4 regions of the Bradyrhizobium sp. USDA 4451 genome follow, and region 2 is predicted to be linked to each of the others. Evidence: riboswitches for the same ligand, from Rfam matches in the RefSeq annotation. Region 2 holds a riboswitch; each other region holds the start of a gene.

Region 1 (7,657 bases), 5.7 Mb from region 2:
GCCCCGCAGGCGAACAGGATCAGTGCAAGAGAGGTGAGACCCGGAGCGGTCGATTTCATCGCGTTTCTCCTGCCCCGGTGCGCCCCCTTGGTGCGCGAGGCGTGTCTGTCAAAACGGCCCTAACGACTAGCTCATGCGGCTGAACGACAAAGCTACCAGATCGAGTAGTCGTCCCCCTCGCCCGAGGCGCAAAACTCGTCATTCCACACACTTCCAAGAAGTGCTCGCCACGGTTCAGCAAAGCGCCTCCAGAGGGCGATGGTCGTGCGCGTGGACATTGCGCACAAGGCGAGGCTGTGGCTCGAGATCGACGCTGGGCAGGGCAACTGCTTCGAGGGTAGTTCGTGAGCAACGCGACATCAGTGAAGCGCATTGTAGATCTGCGTGCTCAAGGGCAATCGCAGTATCCGGCCGTCGGATGCCAATCAGCTCGCTGATTTAAGAGTAGGATGTCGGCGCCGCGTCACGCCATCAGGACAACTTAGCGTGGACGGCCACGTGCCAGACAAGTCTGTAGCGACCTTAGACTACTGCATCCGACCGGATGAGCACCCGATGACTGGGCGCAGGAACCCTTCCGCCGTGGCAGGCCAATGGGGATCAGCGGCACGGCCGATGTATATCTATCTGTCGAGTTCCATGCCTAGGCACAGGCGGACGCCGCCGAACACCGGCCATTGCTCGGCATCCATAGTGCACTTGCGTTGGCGTTTCACCGCCCCCGACTAACTCGGCGTGCCTTTTGGACTGCCGCCATAAGCCGCAACCTCCGCCCAACAATCGGCGGTCTCATAAATCCGCACACTCGCGCAATTGGGAATGCGATCAAAGAACCAACGGGCGATGATCTCGGCGGTTGGGTTCTCCAGTCCATCGACATCGTTGAGCAGTCGGTGATCGACGAGCTTCAGCAGCGGCTCCAGTTCGGCATCCATCTCAGCGAAATCCTTCACGAAGCCCCTCGCGTCCACCCCTCCGCGTATTACCACTTCCATACGGTAGTTGTGACCGTGTAGGTTCTTGCATTTGTGGCCATCGGGGAGATGGGGAAGGCGATGAGCTGATTCAAAACTATAGGTGCGGCCAATCAGCGTGAGCACTGCATCATCGTCGTTCATTCCGTAAGTCTCTCGCGCCGACAATTTGCTCCGCAGAAAGCGGCCTACTAACCTTCGCCGGCCCTTCTTCTCTATCGGATCGACGGAGCAATGCCAGGCCGAGCAAGGCGGAGAGAGCAGAGCCGAGGCCCGGCAGTATCAGTGTGACAGCATAACCTAACCTCGCCACGGCAAACCCACTCGCTGCGAAGCCCACCAACGCTGACGCCGACATTACCGAGGTCAGAAACGTCACATCTGTCCCCGCCTTGCCCGGCCGGGCGAGCCCGAGAAACCAGTTCGTGAATGTAACATGCTGAACAGCGAGCGCCGCGAACACGATGCCGACGCTCACAACGGCGCTCAGGCGAACGTTGACGTAGCGATCAACCGTCGCGAGCACGCTGAAACTTATGGCCATGACTGCGCAGCCCCAGATCAAGCCTCGCTGCGGTGCCATTCGGCCGATGATTGCGCTGGTCAACGGCGCTACCAGCGTATACGTCAATACGTTCGAAAGCGCTCCGATCCATCCAATGTCTGCTGCGGCGAAGCCGAGGTCAACAAGCCGCAACTGAACCGTCGCGAACGCCACAGCGATCCCGATAACCGCCGGCGCGATCAATGCGGCCGTCGTCCACAGGCCATGGTAGCGAAAGATCGCGGAGATCGAGGGGCGTTCCGTCGCGCTCGATCGGTCGCCGCGTTGGAGCGGTTCAGAAATAGCGAACACCCAACCAGCGAAGACGGCTAGCAGCAGCGCCAAGCCCAACAAAGCTGGACGCCAACCGACCATCTCGATCAATTGGAGGCAGACGGCGCCACCGATCACATGGCCTATGGCCCGGCCCCAACCCAGCAGCGCGGCGCCGAGGGGCCGTTCGCTGGAATCGAGAGCTTCAGCTATATAGCCCAAAGTTGCGATCCGCTGCGTGGCAGCAATGGTCGCAAGTACCAGGGAAACAAGAAAAAGCGAGACAAAATCGGTTTTTGGATCCAAGAATGCCATTGCTGCCAGCACAATGGTACTGCCAACTTGGGTCAACAGTATCCACGAACGTCTCAGCCCGAGACGATTGAGGCTCCATCGATCCACCACGGGGGCCCAAAGGAAGTTAACGGTGAATGCAAAGAAAGCGGTGCCATATAGGCCGACTAGTTCCAAGCTAGCACCGTTGCCCCGAAGGATCACGGGAATGGCCGAATAGATGAACGCGATCGCCAGATACTGCTGACTAGCCAACGCAACCATCCCAATATATGGCACGTAACGATTTTCCATCCGCTTGCTTCTCCCGAAATCGATTTCGCGCATGCCTTAAGAGAACTGTTTGAAAAGACAGCGGCGGGCCGTTATCCGTTCGGATCGGGCCATACTCAATTGAATGCACACCGCGCCTGACCTTCATCTTGTTGAGCCCATTTGCCTTCCCAGTAGACGGCGCTATCGACGTCACATTGGCAAGCAAGGCTCCCTGGCGTACGCCGGTCGTAACCATCGTCGACCCAGCGCGTCTCCAGCTCCGCAGGCAGGTCGACAGCTTGGTCCCTGGTTGAAGGTCCACAGCCCGAGGAAAAAGGTGCGCTTGCCGGTAGCGCTGTCCTCTCCAACGGTCGCGCTTGCCGGCAGCAGCGCCAGCGCAGGGATGACACCTGTTCCTGCATCAGGTCTTCACCACGCGTTCGTGCAATCGGGTAGTGGCGTCGAGCGCCGACAGGATCGCGCCCTCCTGCCATGGCAGCTGCGAGGCGTGCTCGCCCGCCAGCGCGATGCGGCCGTCGATCTGGCACAGATTGCGGGTAGTGCTGCGCGCGGGCGGCCTCGGTCCACTGGCCGGCGCAGCCGAGCGTGAACGGCACCCGATGCCAGGCCACCGCGACGCCGTTCTCGAATTCGCTCTTGTATTGCGGATGGATCGCGGCGCCGAACTCGACCGCGCTGGCGACCCGCTCGGCCGGCGTCATCGCGGTGAACTCGAACGAATTGGCGCCGCCATACATGTAGGCACCGAGCAGGATGCCGCGGCCGCCGCGGTTGAAGCCATAGTTCGGATACGCGATCTGCTGGATCGGCAGGTCAGTGTAGCTGATGCCGCCATAGATCGCGTCGTCCTCCTCCCAGAAGCGGCGTTTGAACTGGAGCCCGACCTTCACGGAGGCTAGGTAGGGCAAGGAATCGATCGCATTTTTCATCGGCCCGCCGACATCGATCGGCAGCTGGCTCAGAATCGACAGCGGAATGGTACAGATGCACCAGTCGGCGGTCGCCTGCTGCACGGCGGACGGGTTGGCGGTGTCGACATAGCTCACGGTGACGCCGGAGCCGTTCTGCTGGATCTGCGTGACCTTGGCGTTATAGCGGATGAGATCGCCAACCTCGCGCGCGAACGCCTTGCCGATCATGTCCATGCCGCCAACCGGCTGGAACATGGTGGTCTGGAAGTCGTAGCGGGTGTAGGTCCGCACATAGCGCCACATCCGCGACCGCAACAGCTCCTGCAGCGAGATCGGGTTGCTGGGCAGCGGATCTCCCATCAAGCCACCGCCTGGATCGTGGGCATAACCGCGGAATTCGGCGGCGACGAGATTGGCGTTGTACTTGCAATCGCGATCCAGCGCGCCCCAGTCGCGCAGCGCTTGCAGCAGGATCTCCTGGTCTTCCTTGCTGACGAACTCCTCGAGCCTGCCCTGCTGGCTGACTTTCGCGAGCAGCTCCGACACGCCGCCCTGGAAATCCGCCTTGATGCTGCGAAAGCGTTGCGGCTTGCCTTCGAATGCGCGCGTCGCGTGCAGATAGGCATTATGATTGAGCTGGATGAAGGGTTCCAGCGTCACATTGAGCCTGCGGCAATAATCGAGCAGCGCCCGGTGGTGACAGGGAATCCGCCACGGACCGGGATTGAGGTAGAGCCCCGGCTCGAACTGGCAGGCCTGCTTAAAACCGCCGAGCTCGACAAAACTGTCCCCGCCACGGATCGACCAGTTGCGACCGCCGGCACGGCTGTTGAATTCGAGGATCTGGACCTTGTAGCCGGCCTTGCGCAGTTCCAGCGCAGCCGTCATGCCAGCAAGACCAGCGCCGAGAACCAACACCGAAGCGCCCTTGACGTCGCCCGCGAGCTTGAGCGGCCCCTTGTAGGCGGACTCGGATGCGAAGCCGAGGCTCGTCATTGCGTGATACATCGCCGAACTGCCGGCGATGGTGCCGATCAGCGCGAGCAGATCCCGTCGCCTGATCACAAATTCATTCTGCACCTGCGTTCACCCAGCCGTTGATTTCGATGACGAAGGCAAACGGCTCGTGCGATCAGTTTCAAGAAAGTGCGCACGCTGCAGTGCAGACTGGTGGCGCCGCCGCGGTGTGCCTGCGACATCGTCTTCGATTATCTCATTCCCACATTGGTCGTGTACCGCGTCGATCGCCGTCGATAAAACAATCATAGCTATCTATCCGCAGTCTTGAGGTAGGCAGGCCGATCCGCGGTCGCAGGAGCTGGTCAGTACACCTGAGTTGATGAACCAACGTCCGGTCACCTCTGGCGACGATTAGCGAGCCGTCGATCATATCTCGACGCGTCGAAGATGCGCACGTTTCGTTCATCGAGGCGCTTGCCGGACACGTATAGCCGTTCGACGGAAAACGAAGCAGTTGATCACGCGGCACGAGCCCTCGAGCGACTTCTTAAAGTGCACCAGCAAGAGCGATGCCAATATTTTACGACATCGATAGGTGGAGAAGCCGACTAGCCCAGATGTGCGGTAGGCCAGACGATGACTGATCTCCTCAGAGATGTTGCCGCTCTTTCATTGGCGACTTTCGAGCTCGATATCGGAGGTTTCTGGTTCTAGTCGCACAACCAAGCCGCTCCGCCGGCGATTGCGGACACAGCGAACCAGTGGAGCGCCGGGACTAACCGCGCTTGGCCAGAGCGTAAACTATTCGCAGTTTTGAACGCCAGCGATCGGCTAGTTCGAAGTCGCTTTTGCGCTGGTGGTATTGAACCCGACATTGTTCGATGTCCGACGCACGGAGCTGATGACGCCGAAGACGTGCGATGATTGGTTGTATGAGTTCACCCCGGCTTGAGCGGCTTTTCGAGTCCTTGCCAGCGATAGATCGCAAATGACAGCGCCCAACTGACCAGGAAGACGCCGACGACGAGATAGCCGAAATTGGCCAAGCTGCCGTTGAGATCGTTCACCGCGCTCCAGAAGGTGCCTTCAAGCGCTAATTTGTTGGCGAGCAGGCCAAGTGCCTCGATGCCGCCGATCAGCAGCGCCACGACGACTGAGATCGCCGTAATGGTCAGATTGTACCAGATCTTGCGGATCGGATTGAGGAAAGCCCAGCCATACGCGCCGACCATCAAGACGCTGTCGGTCGTATCGACGAGCATCATGCCGGCGGCGAAGAGAGCCGGAAATATCATCACCGTAGTGAAGTCTAGCCCTCCCGAAGCTTGCCCGGCTGCGACGGTGAAAAGGCTGATTTCCGTCGCGGTATCAAATCCGAGGCCGAACAACAGACCGATCGCGAACATCTGCCAGCTCGCCGTCACCATGCGAAACAGTGGGCGCAAGAGCCGGGACAGCAAGCCACGACCAGACAGAAGCAGATCGAACTCATGCTCTCCAATTCGTTCGCCACGCCGCGCACGCTGAAAGCTCCGCCAGACATCCCGTAGGATCACAAGGTTGATGGCGGCAATCGTCAGTAAGAAGAAGGCTGATGCGCCGGTGCCGATGATGCTGCCAACCGCCCGGAACTCCTGGAAACCGCTTTGCAGGGCGAGCGCCGCAGCTGCGATCGCGGCGACCGCCACTGCAACCGACAAGGAATGGCCAAAGGCGAAGAAAAGTCCGACCGCGAGAGGGTGCCTGCCATCCTGCATCAGCTTGCGAACGACATTGTCGATGGTCGCGATATGATCGGCATCGACGGCGTGCCGAAGGCCGAGCACATAGGCCAGCAAGGCTGTCGCCAGCAGCGTCGGCCTGTCGGACAGCGCTACGATGGCCCAGGTCCAGGCCAAGCAATTGATGGCCAACAAGAAGGCATAGAGCGAGATGATTCGACTACGCGAGGCCGCCGATCCGTCGTCTAAGGCAAGCGTTAGATATGAGAACATGATCTTGCTTCGGTAGCGCATCTAGATGAGTTTGGTTACGAACGTCCCTCGTTGCATAGGCGCCGCGCACGCCAAAGCCGGTCCGGTCAGACTGAAGACGAACCGACGGATACAGCATACGATGATCATGACCATTCGCAGCACGAGGTGGACAATTGCGCTGGTCGCAACGGCAGTGGAGTTGAGTGGCATTTCCTACTTTTCATGGCTAGTGCCTCCTTCGCGGTGCAGGTTTCGTGCCGCTCTGCTCGGCTAACGTGCTCGACCGCTTCGTCAGGCTTATATCGGCCGTGAGCTCGTGTCGCGCGATTGCGCCGCCGCGTTGACGTTGCAACCTCGATCTGAGCCGTAGTCAAGTTTAGCGAGCCAACCAGTGCCTCAGAGCACCCCGTCCGACGCATTGCGCATGACAATGGCTGCTAGCAGGTTTCCTGGCTGCGGTTCGCCGCTCTTGCCCCTTCTCGGAATTGCGAATCCCGGTGGTATGGAATGGTCATCGCCGCGCCACTTATAGTTGCGCAGGGCCGCTCCGGCATTGTCCTGCCAGAACCCACCGAGCGCCCTTGAATAGCCTTTCGAACACTACCGATGACAAAGCGAAATGGCCTCAGAGGGCGCGTCAAGTAGTCGCCGGCGAACAGGCGAGACGCCGTGGCTGAGGAAAAAGAGATAACTTTGCCTCTCAATCTCGGAATTGCGGACGAGATCGAGGCTCCAAGACGCTGCGGCTCTGCCTGCACAGTAACTCGGCCCGGCGCTAGCCCCACGAAGAAAAAAGGACGCTTGAAGACACTTAGGCGACTGGAAGGCTGACTTCGTCTCTGTCCTTCGTCATGGCGTCATAGACTTTGACCTGGAGCATGGGACGGCGCTTCTTAAGCTCTTGCGCTCCTGCCCAGGCGCCGTCTCTTGTCGCGAACTCGGTTTTCAATTGACCGTCGACTTCGAGCACATAACCGAAAGCGGGCAATCGACGAGTGGATGCAACCATCTTAATCCCTTAGCATCGACGAATCCGATCGATGCTCGCACCTAACCCGAGTCGCCTTCGGCAGGCCAGTAGGCAGGAGAGCGGCATCCGCGACCACGAATCGGCAGGTTATCGCCGCTCGTCGCAGAGGACTGCGCGCGCCATCACGGCGTTGACGACGACTTCCGCTGCTTGCTCTGGCGCGTGCTCCATTGTCCTGAGATGAATCTCGGGCCTTATCGGCGCTTCGTAGGACGCATCGATGCCCGTGAAGTTCTTGATCTCACCGGCTTTTGCCTTTGAGTAGAGACCTTTTGGATCCCGCCTTGCGCATTCCTCGATTGGCGTATCGATAAAGACTTCGATGAACTCGTCCTTACCAATCAGGCTGCGAACCATATCTCGTTCGGACCTGTAGGGGGAGATGAACGAACAGATCACGATCAAGCCGCTGTCCAGCA
Region 2 (7,657 bases):
CGAAATTGTTGATGCCCGAGGTCGACAGGCTGAGCAGCGTAAAGAATGCGGTCAGCACCAGCAGTGCCGGCGTGATCACGCTGGCTTTCGGCGCCGCATCGTCCTTTGACTTGTTCTTGTTGGCGCCGGCATCGGGAATGCCGAGCACGATCAGGAACAGCGCCACCAGCGGGCCGACCGCGCCGGCGACGATCAGCGCGCCGAGGCCGCCCATCGAGGCGACCAGGGCCGCCATGATCGCAGGCGCCACTGCGCCGCCGAGGAAGCCGGCAAAGGTGTGGATCGAGAAGGCGCGGCCCATCCGCGCCTCGTCCATGTGGGCCGAGAGGATGGCGTAGTCGGCCGGATGGTAGACGCTGTTGGCAAGCCCGAGCAGCACCGCGCAAACGATCAGCGAGCTATAGCTGAGATGCAGGCCGAGCCCGATCAGCGCACAGCCGCCGACCGTCAATCCGATGAGCAGGATCTTGCGCGCGCCGATATGGTCGGCGAGATAGCCGATCGGCGCCTGGGTCAGGCCCGAGACCACCGCGAACACCGTCAGCGCCAGGCCGAGTTCGACATAGCCGACGCCGAGCTGCTGCTTCAGGAACGGGAACAGCATCGGCAGCACGAAGATGTGGAAATGACTGACCCAATGGGCGACCGAGATCCCGGTCAGCGTGCGCAGCGCGCTGTCGGCTTTCGCTTGCTGCGGTGCGGCCAGAATGTCGACCATATCAGTGACAACCCACTTTTTCCAAAGCCCGGCAGGGCCGGCCGAAAATAGAGGCTGGCCGCTAATTGTCCATGAACGCGGGCGCATGGCTGCCCCCGGCGCAGGCGTGCCGGATCGACACATGCGGCATTAAAGGCGGCGACAAAGTGCAGTGGCGCGGTGATGATCGGCCATGATCGACACCAAAAAACCGCTCCGCGTGCTGGTGTCGGAGGGCTCCAGCACCTCCGGCCGCGAGGCGATCACGATCCTGGGGCTGGCCGGCCATCATGTCGAGGTCTGCGATCCCTCGCGCTGGTGCCTGGCGCGCTATTCCCGCTTTGTCCGCAAATATCACCATTGTCCGCCGCTGCGGTCGGATCCGGCCGGCTATCTCGGCTTCGTCGAGCGCCTGTTGGCGTCGCAACATTTCGACGTGCTGCTGCCGACCCATGAACAGGGTTTTCTGTTCGCCCGCGCCGCGCCGCGGCTGACGTCGCATACCGGTCTCGCGCTGCCGGACTTCACCAGCTATCGCGCCGTGCACAGCAAGGCCGGCTTCAGCCGCCTGCTCGATCAGCTCGGCCTGCCGCAGCCGCCGACCCGGATTGTGAACTCGGCCGACGAGCTGCGCGACGGCCTGCGGTTTCCCTCCGTGGTCAAGACGTCGGTCGGCACGGCGAGCCGTGGCATCTGGTTCGTGCGCGACACCGGTGATCTCAACCGCGCGCTCTACGATCTCGACTCCGCCGGCGACTTTGCCGGCGAGGTGCTGGCGCAGGATCTCATCACCGGCACGGTCGAGAAGGCGCAGTCGGTCTTCTCGGGCGGTACGCTGATCGGCTTCCACGCTTACCGGCAGATCGCGGCCGGTGTCGGCGGCGGCGAGGCGATCAAGGAGAGCGTGAGCCGGCCGGCAATCCGCGCCGCGCTCGAGACCATCGGAGCGCATCTCGGCTGGCATGGCGCGCTCTCGGTCGACATCATCATGCCGCTCGACAGCGCGACGCCGCTGTTGATCGATTGCAATCCGCGGCTGGTCGAGCCTGTGAATGCGTACCGGTCGGGCACCGATCTGGTCGACCTGCTGCTGCGCGTCTCTCTCGATGAAGCGCCGACGCCGCTGGCCGAGAGCCGCGCCGGGGTGCGGACGCATCTGGCCATGCAGGCGCTGCTCGGCAGCGCATCGCGCGACGGCACGCGGCGCGACCTGATCCGGGAGTGCAGCCGCATCGCCGCGGGCGGAGGCCTCTACCGGGCAAGCACCGAGGAATTGACGCCGGTGCGGCTCGATTGGCTCAGCGCCGTGCCGCTGGCGATGACGACCGCGCTGCTGCTGGCCTCGCCGCCGATCGCCTCATCGCTGGCGCGCGGCGGCTTCGGCGCGCATCTGCTCGATCGCGGGAGTATTGCAAAGATCGAGAGCGAGGATTTCGGTTAGCTCCATCCCACGTCGTCCCGGGCAAGCGAAGCGCGACCCGGGACCCATAACCACCAGCGGTGATTGTTACGACGTGCCGGGACTACAGCGCGCTTCAACAATTCAATCCTGTGGTTGGGTCCCGGCTTTCGCCGGACGACGACGACATATATCGCTTATCCCTCACAACGGCTCGTCATCATTGCCGTAGCGGTCGAGTTTCGGCGTGGCGATGTCGCCATCCTCGTAATACTCGTCGTCCTGCTTTGATGCAGGCGGCGGAGGCACCTTAACCTTGTCGTCGGTCTTCTCGTTGATCTTGGCGCCGCCCTTACTCGTCTTTCCGGCCTTGGCCATGCGTTTCCCCTGCACGGGTCAAATCAGCTGCGGCAATTCTACTCCAGTTTGCGAGCGCTCGTCATGTGAGCAGACGACGTGACGGGGTCACATCCCGCCACACCCTCTCTTGTTTAAGCATGATCTTTTCGGAAAACCTGTCCTCACTTTTCCGGATCGTGCTCTCAAAACGTCGCGCCGGCCTTGACCATGTAGGTTCGGCCGGGCAGCGGATAGGCCGAGAAGCGGCCTTCCGTGAACGAGCTCGCGATGGCGTAGTCGTAGTACAGCGCGTTGAACAGGTTGTTGACGCTCAGCGACCAGAACAAGCGGTCGACTTGTCCGCTCAGCTTGATATCGGCAGTGGCGTTGCCGGGGATTTTGCTTTGGGTGTTGGCCTGGTCGTTGTCCATGATGCGCGAGCTCCAGGCCCGCGCGGTGGCATCGAACACCAGATAGTTCTGCCAGATGTTCCAGGTCACGCCGAGATTGCCGGTGCTGCGCGACACCAGCGGCACGTCGTTGCCGGCCCATATGCCTTCGCGAAATACCGCGCGGGTGATCGCCATGCCGCCGCGCAGGGTGACGGTGTCGCTGATCTTCAGCGAAGCACTGGTCTCGGAGCCGTAGCGGCGGGTGGGATCGAGGTTAACATTGTAGAACAGCACCGGATTGAAATGGATCTCGTTCTCGAGATCCATCAGATAGACGCTGGTCTGGATCTGGAAGCGAGCGGTCTTGACCCGGAAACCGCCCTCGACGTCCTGCGAGGTCTGGGTCTTGAGCTGAAAATTCTGCGGAATCGGGGCGAATGTCAGCGGATCGAAGGCCGGCCCCGATGCGACGCGCTCGTCGACATCGGGCGTGCGGAAGGCGCGCGCGGCGCGACCGAACGCCGAGAAGGTGTCGGTGAAACGATGCTCGACACCGACATGCAATGCGTACTGTGTCTCGTTGCTGTCGAGCGGTGCCGCCTGCGTGTCGAAAGCGAACGGCGCATTCGGATCGTAGCGATCGCGCGCCGAGACGTGGGTGTTCTGCACCCGCGCGCCGTAGGAGAAGTCGATGGTCGGCAGCAAGCCGAACGTGTGCTGCCAATAGCCGGCCACGCTCTGCTGCTCGATGTTGTAGACGTGGGTGGGATCGACGCCCTGATAGGCGCCGCGTGCCTCACGGAAGGTCGAATCGTAATAGTCGATGCCGGTCAGGATCGTGGATGGCATCCCCAGCATGACATTCTTGACGCTGAGCCGCGGCGTCAGAGACCAGGTGTGCAGCGCGGCGTCATTGTAGGTCGAGGCGAAGCTAATGGTCGGCACGGTGCCGAAGAAGCCGCTCTGCGTCTCGCGCTGCCGCCAGCCGCCGTCGACGATCAGGTCGACGCCGTTCACCAGCGTTCTGGTGAAGCCGGTGGTGACGCTCGCGGTCTGCTGGTTGGCATAGTCGAACGGCGTCGCCGCACCGCGACGATCACTCAGCAACTCGTTGACGCCGATCGACGGATCGACCAGCCGTCCGCCGGGCAGGCCGAGCTTCTGGTCGCTGCCGGTGACGGTGACGAAGGCGGTGAGATCCGGCGTGGTGTAGTTGACGTTGCCGACGGCGTTGCGCTGGTCGAGCGCATTGTTGACGCGGTAGCCGTCGGATTTGATGCCGTTGCCATGGAACGAGGTCGACCACGGTCCCGAATCCAGCGCGGCGGAGACCGCGGCCATCCGGGTGTTGAACGAGCCAACTCCGGCCTCGGTGCGCATCGTGGCCGGCGGACCGCCGGCGCCGGCCTTGGTGATGATATTGACCACGCCGCCCACCGCGTTGTCGCCGTACAGCACCGCGCCGCTGTTGCCTCTGACGATCTCGATCCGTTCGATCGAATCGAGCGGGATCGTGGTGAGATCGAAGCCGGCTTTGTCGACGTCGTTGAGGCGGCGGCCGTTGAGCAGGAACAGGGTGTTGTCGGTCGCGAATGCGCCGAAGCCACGCAGGTCGACCGAGGTCTTGGCGCCGTTCGGCCCGCCATAGAGCGATTGCAGCTGCACGCCCGGCACCTGCGCCAGGATTTCCGGCAGCGACTGCGACGGCGAATGCGCGATGTCGTCGGCGGTGATCACGGTCGAGGAGGAGCCGACGACCCCGGCAAACTGGCGGCCGCCGCTGCTGCCGCCGGTCCCCGTGGCCGAGCCGGCTCCAGCCGAGTTCGATCCGGCGCCGCTGCCCGCGTTGCTGCTCTGCGTGGTGCCCGGCGCCGGGCGGCGTGGGGCCGGGGTCTCGTCAGCGGGCGGTTTGGCGCGGGTAACGTTCTGGTCGCCGGATCGGCTGACTTCGATCGTGGGCAGCTGATCGGGAGCGGGCGCCTGCTGCGCCCGCGCAGTTGAGAGGACGATCGTCGGCAAGATGATCGTCGACGCGAGCAGAAGCGCGCGGTGCCGGTCGGGTGGGAAGGAAAACATAGGCGAGACCTCGGTAACGTCAGTGGCACGTCACCGCGAAGCAGTCTCACCATGTGCTTGCAGCATCAGGTGAAGCTCATGCCTGTACTCCCCGACCGGCATCCTCGCGTGTGACCACGGCTGACGGCAGGTCTCCTGGCTCGCGGGTCGTTACCCTTCGTCGCCTTCCCAGGACCGAGATTCCCAGTGGCCTGTGACGAAGGATTCACCGCATACAGTTGCGGGGGCAGCCGCGGCGTTGGGGAAGTTTCCCCGCACCGCATTCCCTTTTCATCTCATGAAAGAACCGTCATGGTCATCTAGGGTTCGGCCGGGCAGCAAAGTCAATCCGGCGGAAGTCGGGCAATGGCCGCACGGCCACGGTTTTTGTCGGGTGTCGCTTGTCTGCCACGGCGATGGCTGTAAGAGCATGGATGAGATGAGCGTGCAGGATTTTGCCTTGGCGGCCGAGATCGCGGCGCGGCGGCGGTGGAGTGCCACCGCGGCGCTATTCGCGCTCGTGGTTCTGCTGTGCGTGCTCTCGCTCGGCATCGGGCCGGTGCGGCTGTCGCCGCTCGCGGTGATCGAGGCGCTGTTCGGTGGCGGCAGCGACGTCGCGCAGGTCATCGTGCGCGAGATCCGGCTGCCGCGCACCATCCTGGCATTCGCGATCGGCGGCATTCTCGGGCTGTCGGGCGCGGCGCTGCAAGGCCTGCTGCGCAATCCGCTGGCTTCGCCGTCGCTGTTCGGCGCGCCGCAATCGGCGGCATTCGGCGCGGTGCTGGTGATCGCGCTCGGCCTCGCCGATGTGCGGTCCTACGCGCTGCCGGCAGTGGCGATTATCGCCGCGTTCGGCTCGGTGTTCGCATTGCTCGCGATCGCCGGTCGCAATGCCGGGCTGCTGATCCTGATCCTCGCAGGGCTTGCGATCTCGAGCTTTGCGGGTGCCGCGACCGCGCTGGTGATGAACCTCTCCAGCAATCCGTTCGTGGTGCTGGAGATCGCGTTCTGGCTGCTCGGCTCGCTGGAGGACCGCAGCTTCGAGCATGTGGCGCTGGCGCTGCCCTTTATCGTCGCCGGCGCGGCCATCCTGCTCAGCCAGGCGAGCGCCTTTCGTGTGCTGACGCTCGGCGAGGAGGCGGCGCAGAGCCTCGGCGTCGATGTCGGGCGGCTGCGGCTCTTCGTCATCACGGGCGTCGCGCTCGGCGTCGGCGGCGCGGTCGCGGTGACCGGCACGATCGGCTTCATCGGCCTCGTCGCGCCGCATCTGATGCGCCCGGTGATCGGTCATGATCCGCGCACGGCTGCTGGTACCGAGCGCGCTGACCGGCTCGGCGCTGCTGCTTGCCGCAGATATCGCGGTGCGCATCATCCCCTCGACCTCGGACATCAAGGTCGGCGTGCTGACCTCGATCATCGGCGTGCCGTTCTTTCTTTACCTCATCATGCGCGAGCGCCGCGCGCTCGGCGGAGGCGTGGCATGACGCTGCTCTCCGCCACAGCGCTCAACGCCTCGCTCGGCAGCCGCAAGGTGCTGCACGATGTCTCGCTGTCGCTCGCGGCCGGTCACCTAGTCGCGCTGGTCGGACCGAATGGCGCCGGCAAGACCACGCTGTTGCGCGCGCTGGCTGGCCTGATCCCGTCTGACGGCGAGATCAGGATTGGCGGCGAGGCTCTGGCGTCATTGCCGCTGCGCGAGCGTGCGAAACGTTTTGCGTATCTGCCGCAGGGGCACATGGTGCACTGGCCGCTGCCGGCACGCGATATCGTGGCGCTCGGCCGCTATCCACATGGCGCGACCGATCCGGCGCGGCTGTCGCCCAGGGATATGGAGGCGGTGCTGCGGGCGATGCAGGCCGTCGATGTCACCGAGTTCCGCGATCGCCGCGTCACCGAGCTGTCCGGAGGCGAGCGCAGCCGTGTCGCGCTGGCCCGGGTGCTCGCGGTCGAGGCGCCGGTGATCCTCGCCGACGAGCCGACCGCCTCGCTCGATCCGCGCCATCAGATCGACGTGATGCAGAAGCTGTGCAACGTCGCCGACACCGGCGTGCTGGTGATCGTCGTGACGCATGACCTCGGCCTCGCCGCGCGCTTCGCCGATCATGTGCTGGTGCTGTCGGAGGGGCGGCTGGCGGCGCAGGGCGCGCCTGATGAGGCACTGTCGGAAGCAGTTCTCGCCAGCGTATTCCGCGTCAGCGCCTACCGCGCTGAATTCCAGCGCGAGGCGGTCATCGTGCCATGGGCGGACGTCTGATGCGCGCGTGGCGTCTCGCAGCCTTGGCCGCGGCGGCATGGATCACGTCGCTTGGTGCCGCGTCCGCCGCCGGCCCACGCATCGTCTCGATGAATGTCTGCAGCGACCAGCTCGTGCTGTCGCTCGCCGACCCGGATCAGATCCTCGGCCTCAGCCGCTTTTCGCGCGATGCCTGGCAATCCTGGGCAGCCGAGAAAGCGCGAAACTTTCCGCGCCTGTCGGGCGAGGCCGAGGACGTGCTGCTGCTCAAGCCAGACATCGTCGTGGTCAGCCTGTTCGACAAGCGCGCGACGCGTGACCTGCTGAAGGGCCAGGGGCTGCACCTCGTCGAATTCACGGTACCGCGCACGCTGGACGAGGTGAGGGATCAAATCCGCGCCATGGGCGATGTGGTGCAGCATCCGGATCGCGCCGAGCTGGAGATCGCGCGGCTCGATGCGGCGATCGCACGGGCGCGTGCGGTGGCGAGCGCGCATCATTACCGCGTGCTGCCGCTGGAGCGGCGCGGCTTCGTGCCGGGA
Region 3 (7,657 bases), 1.9 Mb from region 2:
GCTTTCCACCCAGAATGCAATCTGCCGCTGCGGTGCGGCGCATATGGGCGATCGGTGTCTGGTATCGAATAATCTCGGACACGGCGCCCGACACCAGCCGCGGATTGTCGCGCAGCTTTCGCAGCTCGCCGGGGTACTGATTCATGAACAGGACGCCGCCGGTCATCGAGTTGCGGGTGGTGTCGTTGCCTCCGACGATCAGCAGGATTAGATTGCCGAGAAACTCATCCGGCTCCATATGGCGCGTGTCGGGCGAATGTGCCATCAAGGAAATCAGGTCCAGGCGCGGCTCGGCATTAATGCGCTCGTTCCAAAGTCGTGTGAAATACTCAAGACATCCGGACAGGATTGTCCTTCGCTTTTCCCAGCTGTCGATGGATTGGCCGGCTCTCGGAGGTGTGACAGCTACATCTGACCAATAGGTCAGGAGCCGACGGTCTTCGAAGGGAAAGTCGAAAAGCGTGGCGAGCATCTGCGTCGTCAGCTCGATCGAGACCATATTCACCCAATTGAACGGATCATTGCGCGGCAAGCCGTTCAGAATCACCCTGACCCTCGAGCGGATCAGACTTTCAAGCTTCACCAGGTTGTCCGGTGCAACTATCGGACTTACGGTGTTGCGCTGCCGGGCGTGTTTTGGAGGGCCCATCTTGATGAAGCTCGGGGTCCAGTGCTCATCAGGCACGTCGACGATCGTGACACCCTGCTCTGATGAGAATGCCTTATGGTTTGTATCCACCGCGACAATATCGCGGTACTTCGTGACGGACCAATAGGGGCCATAGCGGCTATCTTGGCAGTAGTGAACGGGATCCTCCCTTCGCAGCCGCTCGAAGTACCCCCATATGCTGTCATCCTGAAAGCGCTTGGCTTCGCTTACATCCAGCTTGCTCAGCGGGATACTCGACGCCCCATCGGCTCTACGTGCCGATCTCGCTTTCATGATAGGCTCCGCAGATTTGCTCATTCGAGAGCATACGGGTCCGCATATTCGCCATCCCCGACCGCCCTGGTGTGTTGGTTGCGAGCATGTCCTCGCTCCAACAGAGTATCTCAAAGCGCGAGGCGGCCTCTCCTACCAATTCCGGCAGTCACAACCGCATTGACTTTCCATATCGATCTGCTGTGGCTGGCCGAGAGCCATCATCCCATGGTTCGGCGCCAGGGCTGCGCTGTAAAGGGGCGCAAGCTCAGAACGCAGCTCCGCCACCCGCATGCCGCGAGGCTAAGCTTGTCAAACTCGCAATACATACGCGTTTGAGCGCCCGCCGAGTGCGCAGGTTCACTATCGACTGCCTGCTCTGTCGACGCCAGGACGGCCGATCCTCCACAAGCATAAGGACCTGAGCGACTGATGGTGAATGGCGCCAGATCCAGCGGCTTTGCTGTCACGGGTCTGCGATAACCATTTCGAGCGGACCAGATCGATGTCACGCGATGTGGCCTTCCTGCGCGGTCTCCAGCGGACTTTCGCGAAAAGTCCTAGGTGCACCAGAATCGAAGCGCAAAAGCGTTGTTGCGTTCGTGCTAGATACGGCCGAAAGTAGCCCATACTCCCTCTTCGCCGTCCCAGCTGCCGCGGCTGGCTGCCTTGGAGTACTCCGTAGCGCGCTGCTCGAAGAAGTTGGCGTGCTCGACCCCATTGAGGATCTCGACCAGCCAGGGCAATGGATGCGGCTTGAGCTGGATAAACCCGCTCTGACCAGCCTCAAAAAAATCGAAGACCGGGGCAATCCCGAGCTGGGTCAGCCGCCAATCGGCGACATAGCGGACATAGGCATGGATCTGCTCAGGGCGCATGCCGTCGATCTCGCCGAGACCAAAGGCGAGGTCAACGAAGTTTTCCTCCAGCTTCACCATGGTCCTGGCGACGTCGATGATGTCGTCGCGAACGGAGCGCGTCACCGCGCCAGTTTCGCGGTGCCATTCGTGAAATAGCTTGATGATGCCCTCGCAGTGGAGACTCTCGTCGCGCACCGACCAGCTTACGATTTGTCCCATGCCGTTCATCTTGTTGTGCCGCGGAAAGTTAAGCAGCATGGCAAAGCTCGCGAACAAAGCCATGCCTTCAGTGAAGGCGCCGAACATGGCCAGGGTGCGAGCGACGTCGGCCACAGTATGGACGCCGAATTCGTGCATGTAGTCAGCCTTGGCGCGCATCTGCGCATAGCCGCGGAATGCCTCGAACTCGGCCTTGGGCATGCCAAGCGTCTTGAGCAACAGCGCATAGGCGTCAATATGGACGGTCTCCATATTGGTGAAGGCAGCCATCATCATCTGCACGGTGAGCGGCTGGAAAATCGGAACGTAGCGCTTGAGATAATTGTCACCGACCTCGATGTCCGATTGAGTGAAGAAGCGGAATATCTGGGTGAGCAGCGCGCGCTCGTTGGCAGTGACACGATCCGACGCCCAATCCTTGAGGTCGGAGCCGAGCGGAACCTCCTCGCCCATCCAATGAGTCTGCTGCTGGCGTTTCCAGAACTCGTAAGCCCAGCCATAGCGATCAACGTCATAGCTTCCGGTCGAGTCCAGGAGGCCGACCCGTCCCTTGCCGATCAACGTGCGCGGATCGACAGCCGAGAGGTCAATCACTGACATGCAAGGCACTCCTCATAGTCGGTGCGCTGCGGCTGCGGTCGCTCCGCCTCGTCACGGCCGCTGATTTTGCCGGCGAACGCTGCGCGCGAGATCGACTTCGAACGGCAGTAATAGAGGCTTTTCAATCCGCGCTCCCATGCCGTCCAATGCAGCATATGGAGATCCCACTTATCGACGTCGGCCGCCAGATAGAGGTTGATCGATTGGCTCTGGCAGATGAACGGCGCGCGGTCGGCGGCGAGCTCGATGATCCAGCGCTGGTCAATCTCGAAAGCGGTGCGAAAGATCGCTTTCTCGTGCTCCGAGAGGATGTCGAGATGAGCGACCGATCCCTCGTGCGCTATGATCGACTGCCATATCGCCGGGGTGTTGGCGCGCTTGGCCGTGAGCACCCTGGCGAGATGCGGATTGCGCACCGAGATGGCGCCAGATAATGTCTTATGGGTGTAAATGTTGGCCGGGACTGGCTCGATACAAGCGCTCGTGCCGCCGCAGATAATGCTGATCGAGGCGGTCGGCGCGATTGCGATCTTATGGCTAAAGCGCGCCATCACGCCGCGTTCCAGCGCATCCGGGCAAGGGCCGCGCTCGCGAGCGAGAATTACCGACGCCGCGTCGGCATCCCGCCGGATTTTCCGGAACATGTTCAGATTGAACGACTTGGCCAGGACGCTCTCCATCGGAAATGCCCTTGGCCTGAAGGAACGAGTGGAAGCCCATGACGCCTAGGCCGACGGAGCGCTCGCGTAGGGCAGCATAGCGGGCACGCCTCATGCCCTCCGGCGCCACCGTGATGAAGTGGGTGAGCACGTTGTCAAGGAAACGCATGATGTCTTCGATGAAGCCCGGCTCCTCGCTCCACCGGTCCCATGTCTCGAGATTGAGCGATGAGAGACAGCACACCGCGGTGCGCTCCTCGTCGCGATGATCGATGCCGGTCGGCAGGGTAATTTCGCTGCACAAATTGGAGGTCGAGACCTTGAGGCCGAGGTCGCGCTGGTGCTTGGGAAGGGCGCGGTTCACGGTGTCGATGAACAAGAGATAAGGCTCGCCGGTCTGCAGGCGGTTCTCGAGGATACGTTGCCACAGCTGGCGAGCGTCGATCTCGCGAACCATTTCGCTGGTCTTTGGACTGCGAAGCGCGAACGCTGTCCCGGCTCGCACGGCATGCATAAATTCGTCAGTAACGTTGATGCCGTGATGCAGGTTGAGGCTCTTACGATTGAAGTCGCCGGACGCCTTCCGGATCTCAAGGAACTCCTCTATCTCGGGATGTTGGACATCGAGATAGACTGCCGCCGAGCCGCGCCGCAACGAGCCTTGACTGATCGCCAGCGTCAGGCCGTCCATGACGTGGATAAACGGGATGATGCCCGAGGTGACACCGCCCTTCACCTTCTCGCCGATCGAGCGAACATTCCCCCAGTAGGTACCGATGCCGCCGCCGTTGGAGGCAAGCCAGACGTTCTCGTTCCAGACGCCGACAATACCTTCGAGCGAATCCGAGACCGAATTGAGGAAGCATGAAATGGGTAGACCACGCAAGCTGCCGCCATTCGAGAGCACCGGCGTCGCCGGCATGAACCACAGTCGGGACATTGCATCATATAGACGCTGAGCATGTGCAACATCGTCCGCAAACGCGCACGATACCCGCGCAAACATGTCCTGGACGCCTTCGCCCGCGAGCAGATAACGGTCGGTCAATGTCAGCTTGCCGAACGATGTCAGGAGGCTGTCGCGCGATCGATCAAGGGCAAGGTCAGACGGCTTTGGAGCTGGCGCGAGGGGACGCGGCAGCGGGGCCAGCGATGGAGGCTGCGCAACAGACCGCTGAAGCGGGGCAAGCTCTGCCTGTGCTTGCGCTGCCCGCACACTGGATGGTGTAACGAGATGACCCTGCTGATCGAAATCAAAAGACGGCGACATCGGCAACCCCGCGATGTTTGGAGCCGGGGCCGCGGACGACTTGCAGGGAGACAAACGTCCCTCAGTGCAAGCGCTCCACCGGGGCACCCCGCCCGAGGACGTTTGTTCTGTCGCGGCAGGTCTCCTGGCTCGCGGGTCGCTGCGGCTGTCGACCTTCCCGGCGCGTTTCTGCGCCAGTGGCCCATGATGACAACCGCTCACCGCTTACAGTTGCGGGGGCAGCCCCGGAGTAGCCGTTCGGCGCACCAGGTTCCCTCTTAGCTTCCTGTCCTACAAGATAAAGGATGGAAGAACCATGACAGATCTACATCTAGGCGTCACATGCCGAGATTCGTCAAGTCTCGTTTGGGGTACATGAAGCTTCAGAAGAGGACACCGCGAAGTCAATGAATGGAGCGGCCGGCGCCGAGCACCGGTATGTTCCGCTATCCATACACGCTATTCAGGCAAATCAATCCAGAAATCCGGCCGACCATTCATCAGTCTATGCTGATCTGGAACGTAGACCCTACCAAAGGCTCTGAGACCGTTTTTTCCGTTCCGATGAGTATGAGCGGATCTTCAGCTCAAGATCTTCGAAGCTATCAGCGTCAACGATCCAGATGAAATCGTGTCTAAGGCGCTGGAAAGCTATCATGGACGTAGCCGACGCAGTCAGCTCCTCGACGCACGACGCTCCCCGCGCGATCTCGCTGCTCGAACGGCTGAGGGCCCTGAAGAACACGAAAGCTCATCGAGCTCGCAGCGGCTAAGCCGCTGTAAGCGCGACGAAACCGGCTCCCTTCGTGAATTTACCGTCGGCGCAAGCCTTGTCTCACAATGAAGGAGCAGGTCCGTCCCACCGAGATCGCCTGGTCAATATCTTTCTAGCCAGTATAGCTGCTGTTCGGCGCGCATAGCAGATCGATTTGGTCGCGGCGCATCTAGGTCGCCGCCCTTCTGATCAATTCGGCACGTGCCCGGTGCATGTTTGTAGCGGACCAATTGTCTGGCCCATTCTCGCGATCTGCCGATAAAGGCTTCGCCTACTGTTCGGTGCCCAAAGAAGTCAGGTTGGTCCTACTCGGCCGCGTCCATCAGGATTTCCGGATCGTCGCGCCTCTCATCGCGACCCAGAGCACTCTTCGCAGCACGCGAAAGCCTCCAGGGCCGTGCTGGATCACGCCCGACGCGCTTGAATCGTACCCGACGTCATGTTGCAGGATTCGGCGCAAGCCACGACTGTTTGGCAAACAAGCTTGGCATTTCGGACCCGATCGGAACAACGTATGTCGCCTCTGGGCGGTCCCATGTCGGCGATTGACTGCCCGGTCCGGCGACACGGAGATGATGTGGTCCTCAGGATCGAGCACCTCCCGGAGCCCGATTTGCGGCTCTCCTCGACAACATTAAGAGCTGTCGAGCTGACGTGTTTCTGGAGGAAAGGAGGATGCTAGGCGCAGACATGGTGGTAGGCGGCAATCGACGCCCAGAGAGAGGAGCGCCGGACGGGTCCTCCTGTACCCTGTTGTCGAAACCAGCGTGGCAAGGCACGGGCTTCATTCAAGGCATCTGGCCCAACGTCCAAACTCCGGTTGCGATCGTTTCAGGCAAGGCGCGACGCTGCGTTAGCTGCGCTCGATCTGCGGCAATTGCCTGCTCCGGCACCTGAAAGGACCAGATACATGACGGCATACCCTAGGGTCTTACAAGAGTTGCGTGTGGTTGAGCCCGGCCATCGGGTATTGGAGATAACCACGACCACCGGCTGCATCGTCAGATGTTCTTATTGCTCCCAGGACAAGTTTGCAGATCGCCAAAGGCCCGTATCCCAAGCCAAGCATCTGGGTGTTCAGGATTTCAAGCAATGTCTCTCACGCGTACCGACAGCTACTGGCATTAGTTTTTCCGGATATTCGGAACCCTGGTTGCATCCGCATTGCAGCACGATGGTTGAGCATGCTTACGCACGCGGCCACGACGTCCGGATCTTCACGACCCTTGTTGGAATGAACAGGACTGACGTTCGACGCCTGCAAATGCTCCGATTCAAGACTTTCGTCGTGCACGTTCCCGACGATGGCACTTATATGAACAGCCGCCTCGTCGGAAAAAACTACATCAATGTCATGCGCCGACTGATTGAGGCAAACATTCCCTCGATTCAATTTGTGATCCTGGGTAAAATCCATCCTGATCTAGCCGATGTAATCCCCGCCAAAAAGCTGCAACGCTTGCGGCCGCTGAGTAGCAGGCGAGGACATATAGATCCGAAAATGATCACCCCGCGGCAGCCGATCGCCGGCACTCTGACATGCAATGGGAAACAGCAACATCGGAATGTCCTTCTTCCAAACGGCGATGTTACTTTGTGCTGCATGGATTTTGAGCGGCGTCATGTCATTGGGAATCTTTTGCGCGACGAGTACGAAGATCTGTTCGAAGGCCGGATCTTTAGCGAAATCGCCGACCGCATGAACGGTACGGATGGCTTTCTACTTTGCAGGACGTGTGAATTTGCCAAACCGGAGCCGGAATGCTGTAGGGCCCCTGCCCGCGCGCTGTGAGGAATGGCCATACCAATGGAAGCTCGCCGCACCAGCTGGACTAGTGCCAGAAGGCGGATCAGAGCGCGCTTCGGCGAAATGCACGAGCCGGGGCCCGCCCGTAAGAGAGCCCCGAGGATCGCCTATGTTCAACTGGTGCGACTGGAGGTGGTAGATGCTTTTCCGGCAGGATGACGAACGATTCGGCCTCGCGGTTGATCTCGTGCCTCTCGATTGATCCAAAAGCCCTTGCCGTGTTCAGTAATTCAACGAGCCGCTCTCCAATGGAAGTTTCGAGAGTACAAGAGAGCGTAACGGGCCTGCCCCACATGCCCGCCTTGACCCGACCAACGTTGCGCTTGCAATTCAGCAAGGTGAATAGCTACAGAATATTCCATCCACGATCGATCACAACGACATCGACTTGCGGATCGTCCCAAGAAGACCCGCACACGGCGGCGCCGGTGCCGTCAGCTCCCACAAACCGTGCGATGTGGGCATCCGACAACTCGTTCCCCGGAAGGTCATCACCTGCGCATCGTGAGATGCTGCCGCAGAATCAACTGCGACATTGTACGCTGATCTTCCGCTCAATAGGACGC
Region 4 (7,657 bases), 2.6 Mb from region 2:
CGCGCACCAGCAGTCCCCCGTTGCGATCGCGCTCGATCCTGACATCCGCCGACGCGCGGGTAAGCACGCGCTCGCGGCCATCATCGATCGCGAAGCCGAACTTGGTGGGAAGATCGAGCGAAGTACTGGCAAGTGCGCGCTCAAGCTCGGCAGCAAGCAAGGGCGTCTCGTCATCGGTCGCCCAGAACGGCGTCACCAGCACGTTGCGCTGGGCCTCGGTGCCCGAGTCCGGGTCCAGCAAGTCGAGCCCGGCGAGCCCATCGATCAAGGGCTGATAGCCTGCATCGCTAACGCCGCGGATCTGCAGATTGGCACGGCTAGTCAGGTCGATCAGGCCGTTGCCGTATTGCCCCGCCAACTCTGCAACACCCGCAGCCTGTGCGGCCTCCAGCCTTCCCCCGCGCGGGCGAATGCGCAGCACGAGGCCATCTCCCGACTGCATCGGTCGCAGCGCGCCGGGGCACCAGCCCTTGACCGCGATCGCGCTCATGAGGCCTCCTGCAACGCCGCCGCGATCGAGTTCCGCCGCGTCTGCCACAGCGAGGCGTCACGCAAGCGGGTGAAGCAGGTCTCGATCGCTGCCAGCGCCGCCGGATTCTCCCGCGCCATGAACGTGCGAACCTCGTCATTGCCGAGCGTCGCATCGTAATAAAGATCGAACAGATGCGGTGGCACCGCGCCGGCAAGATGCGCGAACGCCGCCATGTGCTCAAGCGTCGCTGATATCTCGGCAGCACCACGGAAGCCATGGCGCATCATGCCGGCGATCCAGGCCGGATTGGCGGCGCGCGAGCGCACCACCCGCGAGATCTCCTCGGTCAGTGAGCGGGCATGCGGCTGATCCGGCCGTGTTGCATCGAGGTGATAGAGCGACGGGGCCGTTGCGCCGAGCCGCCGGGCCGCGGCGGCGATGCCGGCCTCATGCGCGGCGTAGTCGGCGGCCAGCAGCAAATCGGTCTCCGGCAAGTCCTGGGTATGAACAAAACTGTCGGCAGCAGCGAGCCTGGCTTCGATCCCGGCACGATCAGGCCGCATCTCGCCGTCGGCCGCGAGCGCCCACGACGATGCCGACAACCAGGCTTCGCCGGCCGCCTCGCGCGCCTCCGGCGTAAAGACATCAAGGATCGACGCAATGCCGGCCCCATAGTGTCCGGGGCGTGGGCCGAACACGCGCGAGATGCGCTGCCGGTAAGGATTCTCGTCGCCCTCATCGTTGCGCTCGGACAACGCCTCGCTCGCCGCTTCGAACAATTGGGCCAGCCCGGAAAAGACGTCGCGGAACAAGCCCGACACGCGCAGCGTGACGTCGATGCGGGGACGGCCGAGCTCCGCCGGCGCAATGATGTCGTAGCCGACTACCCGGCCCGACCCGTGATCCCAGCGCGGCGCGATGCCGGCGAGATGCAGGGCCATCGCGAAATCCTCACCGGCGGTGCGCATCGTCGACGATCCCCAGAGATCGACGACCAGTCCTTTCGGCCAGTCGCCGTGATCCTGCAAATGACGACGCAGCAGCTCCTCGGCAAGCCTCACGCCCTGCGCATGCGCCGACGGCGTCGGCACCGCGCGCGGATCGACCGCAAACAGATTGCGCCCGGTCGGCAGCACGTCGCTGCGCCCGCGATAGGGCGATCCCGACGGTCCCGGCGCGACACGCCGACCCGCGAGCGCCGCGCGCAACGCGGCCTTCTCCGCGTCGGCGCAAGCGCCCTGCCCGAACACATGCAGGCCGTCGCCAAATTGGCTTTCCTTGAGATCGCAGACGAAACGATCAATCTGCGGAATCGCCTCGGCGGCCGAGACCGACGCCGCGAGACCGAGATCGTCCTCCAGACCTGCGATCCGCGCCTCCTCGCGGATCGCTGCAATCAGGCGCTGCCGCCGCGCCGGATCGAGGCCATCGGCAGTCGAATATTCATCGAGCAGGCGCTCGAGCTTACGCAAGCCTTCCGGGACCGCGGCCTGCGCCAGCGGCGGCGGTAGATGACCGATCGTCACCGCACCGATCCGGCGCTTGGCCTGCGCCGCCTCGCCGGGATCGTTGACGATGAAAGGATAGACGACAGGCAGATCGCCGATCAGCGCCTCCGGCCAGCACACGGGTGACAGCGCAACCGACTTGCCGGGTAGCCATTCCAGCGTACCATGCGCGCCCATATGGACCACGGCATCGATGTCCTGCTGCCGTAGCCACAGATAAAACGCGACATAGGCATGGCGCGGCGTGCGCGAGAGATCGTGATAATCGGCGTCGCGCTGCCCAACCTCACCGCGCTCCGGCTGAACCGCAATGACCGACTTGCCCCATTCGATCGCTGCGAAATGGAAGGCGCCGTCTCGGCAATCCGGATCATGCTCCGGCGCGCCCCATGCGCGCGCGAGATCGTCCTGCAGCTGCTGCGGGAGGCCGGAGATCGCCGCGCGATAGTCGGCGACGCCCCATGTCAGTTTCGAGCGGAGCAGCACGTTGCCCAGCGACCCCGCCGGCTCAAGATCAAATCCCGCGGCGGCGAGATCGGCCAGCAATGTCTCGACCGAAGCCAGCGCATCGAGGCCCACGGCATGCGCGATCTGATGCGGACGGCCCGGGTAGTTCGTGAGCACGAGCGCGAGCGTCTTGTCTTGCGCCGGCTTGCTCGCAAGCCGATGCCAGGCTGCGACCCGCGCGACAACAGCTGCGACGCGCTCGGCATCCGGCCGATGTGCCAGATGCGCGAACTGCAGATCGGCATCGCGCTCGCCCGGTGATTTGAAGCTGACGACGCCGGCAAACAGGCGGCCGTCGACCTCCGGCAGCACGACATGCATCGCCAAATCGCCGGGCGAAAGGCCACGCAGCGACTCCGTCCAATCCTCGCGCCGCGCCGTGGATAGGGCGACCTGGAACACCGGACACGCTACGGCGTCGAACGGGCTCGCGCCGTCATCGCCAGCCGCGGAGAACGCGGTTGCGTTGACAATGGCGGCCGGCGGGGATCGCACGAACTGGCCGCGCAGCCAATCGGCGACGCCAGCCGCCTTCAGCGACGTGACGAAGACGCCGTGGGCCTCGAATCCCTTCGCCCGCAATGCATCGATCAGTGCATCGACCGGCGCCGTGTCGCCGGCCGCCAGATACGAACGATAGAAGGTCACCAGCACGAGCGGCCGGCCATCCGACGCCGGCAGCGCCGCGACCGCACCGCGCCCGGAATCGTAGACGCCGATCTCGGGAAGATCGATCTCGCCGACAACAGGTCCGGCATAGAGCCCGGACGCCAGCGCCAGTTGCGCGATCACGGCCTGTGCGGCAACCGGCCCGCCCTTGTCGCACAGCACTTTCAGGCGACGCAGTGTCGACACCGGCAAGGTCGAAAATTCATCAAGCCGCAGATCGTCGCGTCCGTCCGCCGGCAGCACCACCAAAGCGATGCCGCGTTCCTTTGCCAGACGGTGCACCGCGGCCAGCCCGTATGACCAATAGGGCTCGCCGCCGATCAGCCGGATCAGGATGCCGCGCGCGTGCGACAGCGTCCGCTCGATATAGGTGTCGACCGACAGCGGATGGCGCAGCTCCGCGAGATTGGCGAGCCGCAGCGGCGGCAGCGCGGCGCGGCCGCGACGCCAACCGGCCGCGAACGCAGCGAGATCGCTGTCGGAAAACGACAACACCACGAGATCGGCCGGATCCTGGCCGAGGTCCCTTGGCGTCGCGGTCTCTTCAAGGCCGCGGCTCTCGCGGAAGACGACATGCATCAGACACCAAGCCGCGCCCTGATCGCGGATTCATCGATATCGCCGTGTTCGCCGATCACGACCAGCTTCGACTGCCGCGGGCGCATGCCCCAGGGCATGTCGAACTGATGCCGCACCCGCTCGCCGACCGATTGCACCAGCAACCGCATCGGCTTGCCTTCGACCGCGATATAGCCTTTGGCGCGCAGCACGTTCTGCTCGCGCGCCAACCCCTTGATCGAGGCCACCAACGCATCGATATCCGTAACCTCCGGAAGATCGATCACCACCGAATTGAAATCGTCGTGCTCGTGCTCCTCCTCGCCGTCGTGATGCGAGGGCCGTGACGCGAGGTCATCCTCCGCCGCCGCCTCAAGGCCCAGGATCACGCGGGCATCGATGGCACCGTCGACGATCGGCAGCATCGGCACCTCGCGCGGCATCTCGGCCGCGATCACTTCTTTCGCCGCCTTGATCCCCTCCGCCCCAGCGAGATCGGCCTTGGTCAGCAGCACGACATCGGCACAGGCGATCTGGTCCTCGAACACCTCCGACAGCGGCGTCTCGTGATCGAGATTCTCATCGGCCGCGCGTTGCGCCTCGACCGCGGCCACGTCAGGCGCAAAGCGGCCGGCGGCGACGGCCTCGGCATCGGCCAGCGCGATCACGCCGTCGACCGTGATCCGCGAACGGATCTCCGGCCAGTCGAACGCCTTGAGCAACGGCTTCGGCAAAGCGAGGCCCGATGTCTCGATCACGATGTGATCGGGCTTCACGGGTCGCGCCAACAACTGCTCCATCGCCGGGATGAAATCGTCGGCGACGGTGCAGCAGATGCAGCCATTGGCGAGCTCGACGATGTTCTCGCTCGGGCAATTGGCATCGGCGCAGGATTTCAGGATGTCGCCATCGACACCTTCGCTGCCGAATTCGTTGACCAGCACCGCGAGCTTCTTGCCGTTGGCGTTGCGGATCAGGTGCTGGATCAGCGTCGTCTTGCCGGATCCGAGAAAGCCGGTCACGACGGTGACCGGAACCTTGGCGAGGGTAGTCATTCGGCGGCCTCCGGCACGACGGGAAGAGGTGGAATGCGGGCGAGCGATTGCTTGCGGAAGATTTCGGGACGGCTGCGCCACGGCACGATGCCGTCGGGCGCCGCCGCATAGGCGGACGCGCCGGCGATCACATCCCTGGCATTGGCTTCGGACAAGCGGCCGTAGACATAGGACCATCGCCCCGGCGCGCTGAGCGCGACCGAGCACCCCTGGCTGCACGCCGACAGGCATTCCACGGGAACCAGATTGACGTCATCAGGCACGCCGGCCTCGACGAGCGCGGCATGCAGGCGCGCACCGGGCGCGGCCTCACCTTCGCCCAGCGTCTGGCCGGCGCGGCAGGTGATACAGACATGAAGTGTAACGCTCATCGCCCTTCCTGGATTGACAACGGGAAGCGATGAGGCACACGAACCGATGCGAACAGGTTCGTTCCCCGTCGCGGAACACCCCGTCCGCCGGTCTCACAACTGCTGCGCTGGCAGGTCTCCCGGCTTGCGGAGCAGGATTTCTCCCTTTGATCCCCGCCTTCCCGATCCCTTTGGGGAATCAGTGGCTTTGGGCATCTCTCCGGTCACGGTCGCGGGGGCGGCTGCTTTTCAGGCCCGACTTGAGCCCTATCGCATTCCCTCTTCGCCTGTCATAGGACAGGAACCAACGCGGGCCCACCATTCGTCCGCGGCTCGAACTTGTCAAGCCGAAGGAACGCCATGACGTCTGAAGGAAACGGGGCCGAAGACGAGATCGTCAGCAGCGATGCGTCGCTGGACGCGCGCCACGCGACCAAGATGGCGAAAAAGAAGGTCGCTCGCGACAAGATCATGGCGACCAAGAGCGGCGAAAAGGGCCTGATCATCGTTCATACCGGCGCCGGCAAGGGAAAATCGTCCTCCGCCTTCGGCATGATCGTGCGCTGCGTCGCGCACGGCTTTCCCTGTGCTGTGGTGCAGTTCATCAAGGGCGCCTGGGATACCGGCGAACGCCGCCTGCTCACCGGGCATTTCGGCGACCTCTGTCAATTCCACGCGATGGGCGAAGGTTTTACCTGGGAAACGCAGGATCGCGCCCGAGACATTGCAGCCGCCCAAGCGGGCTGGGAAAAGGCCAAGCAGCTGATCGCCGACCCGAGCCTGCGTATGGTGGTGCTCGACGAGATCAACATCGCGTTGCGCTACGACTATCTCGCAATCGCCGATGTCGTCCAATTCCTCACGACGTCGAAGCCGCCGATGACACATGTCGTGCTCACCGGACGCAACGCCAAGGACGAATTGATCGAGATCGCCGATCTCGTCACCGAGATGACGCTGGTGAAGCATCCGTTCCGCTCCGGCATCAAGGCGCAGCCGGGCGTCGAGTTCTGACGGACAGCACCATGGCGCGCGCGTTGATGATCCAGGGAGCGGGCTCGGACGTGGGCAAGTCGCTCATCGTCGCCGGCCTCGCGCGCGCCGCCACGCGACGCGGCCTCCGCGTGCTGCCGTTCAAGCCGCAGAACATGTCGAACAACGCGGCCGTGACCATCGACGGCGGCGAGATCGGACGCGCGCAGGCCTTGCAGGCGCTAGCCGCCGGCGTCGAGCCGCACACCGATATGAACCCGGTGCTACTGAAGCCGGAAACCGATGTCGGCGCCCAGGTCATCGTGCACGGCAAGCGCATCGCGACCGCCCGCGCGCGGGACTATGCCGCCATGAAGCCGTCGCTGATGGGCGCAGTGCTGGAGAGCTTTGAGCGGCTGAAGGCGCGCGCCGACCTGGTGCTGGTCGAAGGCGCCGGCAGCCCGGCCGAGGTCAATTTGCGCAAGTCCGACATCGCCAATATGGGCTTTGCGCGCCGGGCCGACGTCCCGGTGGTGCTGGTCGGCGACATCGACCGCGGCGGCGTGATCGCGCAGCTCGTCGGCATCAGGACGGTAATCGATCCCGACGATGCCGCGATGATCCAGGGTTTTGTCATCAACAAATTCCGAGGTGATCTCTCGCTGTTCGATGACGGCTACCGCCTGATCGAAGCCCGCACCGCCTGGCGCGGCTTTGGCGTGCTGCCGTGGTTCGCTCGCGCCGGCGAGTTGCCCGCCGAAGACGCGCTCGGGCTCGGCGAGGCGCGCAGGCCCGGCCGATGCAAGATCGCCTTTCTAGCGCTGTCGCGGATCGCCAATTTCGACGATCTCGATCCGCTCAAGCTCGAACCCGACGTCGATCTCGTGATGGTGCGTCCAGGTCAAGCCATTCCGGGCGATGCGCGGCTCGTCATCCTGCCCGGCTCGAAATCGACCCGCGGCGACCTCGCCTTCCTGCGTGCGCAGGGCTGGGATATCGATCTGCTCGCGCATCATCGCCGTGGCGGCCATGTGCTGGGTCTGTGCGGCGGGTACCAGATGCTCGGACAGATCGTCGCCGACCCCGAGGGGATCGAGGGTCCCGCCGGCGAAACGCGCGGCCTCGGGCTGCTCGATGTCACGACCACCATGACCGAGCAGAAGACGTTGACCCGCGTCAGTGCGGTACACGCCGCGACCGGCCAGCCGATCAGCGCCTACGAAATCCATATCGGGCGCACCGACGGCACGGATCGCGCGCGGCCTTTTGCATCGCTCGACGGCGTGGCTGAAGGCGCGGTGTCCGCCGACGGGCGGGTTCAGGGCAGCTATCTACACGGCCTGTTCACCTCGGACGATTTCCGCAAGGCCTTCCTCGCACGGCTCGACATCCCCGCCGCTGATCAGCCCTATGGCGCCAGGGTCGAGAGCGCGCTCGACGCGCTGGCCGAACACATCGAGACCCATCTCGATGTCGAAGGCCTGCTGGCGCTGGCGCGCTAAACCGACAGCGCAGCGGAAAGACGTGACCATTCAGGCTCGCTGCCCGGCAGGCCCAAGCGCAGCC

The links. Region 2 has a riboswitch for cobalamin ahead of ACVMB0_RS10075 (TonB-dependent receptor). Riboswitches for the same ligand answer to the same signal wherever they lie in the genome.
Region 1: linked by a shared signal. The riboswitch ahead of ACVMB0_RS36910 (HoxN/HupN/NixA family nickel/cobalt transporter) and the one ahead of ACVMB0_RS10075 (TonB-dependent receptor) in region 2 are both predicted to bind cobalamin.
Region 3: linked by a shared signal. The riboswitch ahead of ACVMB0_RS01175 (ribonucleoside-diphosphate reductase subunit alpha) and the one ahead of ACVMB0_RS10075 (TonB-dependent receptor) in region 2 are both predicted to bind cobalamin.
Region 4: linked by a shared signal. The riboswitch ahead of ACVMB0_RS21810 (DUF1636 family protein) and the one ahead of ACVMB0_RS10075 (TonB-dependent receptor) in region 2 are both predicted to bind cobalamin.

Annotation. Positions count from the first base shown of each region.
Region 1 is NZ_JBTRCH010000001.1:7,876,202-7,883,858, forward strand. Features, by position in the region: gene ACVMB0_RS36890 (S10 family peptidase) at 1-59, opposite strand, end outside; gene queD (6-carboxytetrahydropterin synthase QueD) at 726-1,118, opposite strand; gene ACVMB0_RS36900 (MFS transporter) at 1,105-2,379, opposite strand; gene ACVMB0_RS36905 (flavin monoamine oxidase family protein) at 2,475-4,352, opposite strand; gene ACVMB0_RS36910 (HoxN/HupN/NixA family nickel/cobalt transporter) at 5,171-6,226, opposite strand; cobalamin riboswitch at 6,631-6,828, opposite strand; gene ACVMB0_RS36915 (hypothetical protein) at 7,020-7,217, opposite strand; gene cysN (sulfate adenylyltransferase subunit CysN) at 7,326-7,657, opposite strand, start outside.
Region 2 is NZ_JBTRCH010000001.1:2,194,816-2,202,472, forward strand. Features, by position in the region: gene ACVMB0_RS10060 (MFS transporter) at 1-718, opposite strand, end outside; gene ACVMB0_RS10065 (hypothetical protein) at 891-2,138, shown strand; gene ACVMB0_RS10070 (hypothetical protein) at 2,301-2,474, opposite strand; gene ACVMB0_RS10075 (TonB-dependent receptor) at 2,639-4,903, opposite strand; cobalamin riboswitch at 5,012-5,209, opposite strand; partial or broken gene ACVMB0_RS10080 (FecCD family ABC transporter permease) at 5,322-6,366, shown strand; gene ACVMB0_RS10085 (ABC transporter ATP-binding protein) at 6,363-7,136, shown strand; gene ACVMB0_RS10090 (ABC transporter substrate-binding protein) at 7,136-7,657, shown strand, end outside.
Region 3 is NZ_JBTRCH010000001.1:279,484-287,140, forward strand. Features, by position in the region: gene ACVMB0_RS01160 (cytochrome P450) at 1-943, opposite strand, end outside; gene ACVMB0_RS01165 (ribonucleotide-diphosphate reductase subunit beta) at 1,528-2,562, opposite strand; gene ACVMB0_RS01170 (ribonucleoside-diphosphate reductase subunit alpha) at 2,592-3,245, opposite strand; gene ACVMB0_RS01175 (ribonucleoside-diphosphate reductase subunit alpha) at 3,139-4,530, opposite strand; cobalamin riboswitch at 4,628-4,843, opposite strand; gene ACVMB0_RS01180 (radical SAM/SPASM domain-containing protein) at 6,195-7,076, shown strand.
Region 4 is NZ_JBTRCH010000001.1:4,753,438-4,761,094, reverse strand. Features, by position in the region: gene cobG (precorrin-3B synthase) at 1-490, opposite strand, end outside; gene cobN (cobaltochelatase subunit CobN) at 487-3,735, opposite strand; gene cobW (cobalamin biosynthesis protein CobW) at 3,735-4,769, opposite strand; gene ACVMB0_RS21810 (DUF1636 family protein) at 4,766-5,140, opposite strand; cobalamin riboswitch at 5,233-5,443, opposite strand; gene cobO (cob(I)yrinic acid a,c-diamide adenosyltransferase) at 5,480-6,133, shown strand; gene ACVMB0_RS21800 (cobyric acid synthase) at 6,145-7,593, shown strand; gene cobD (threonine-phosphate decarboxylase CobD) at 7,590-7,657, opposite strand, start outside.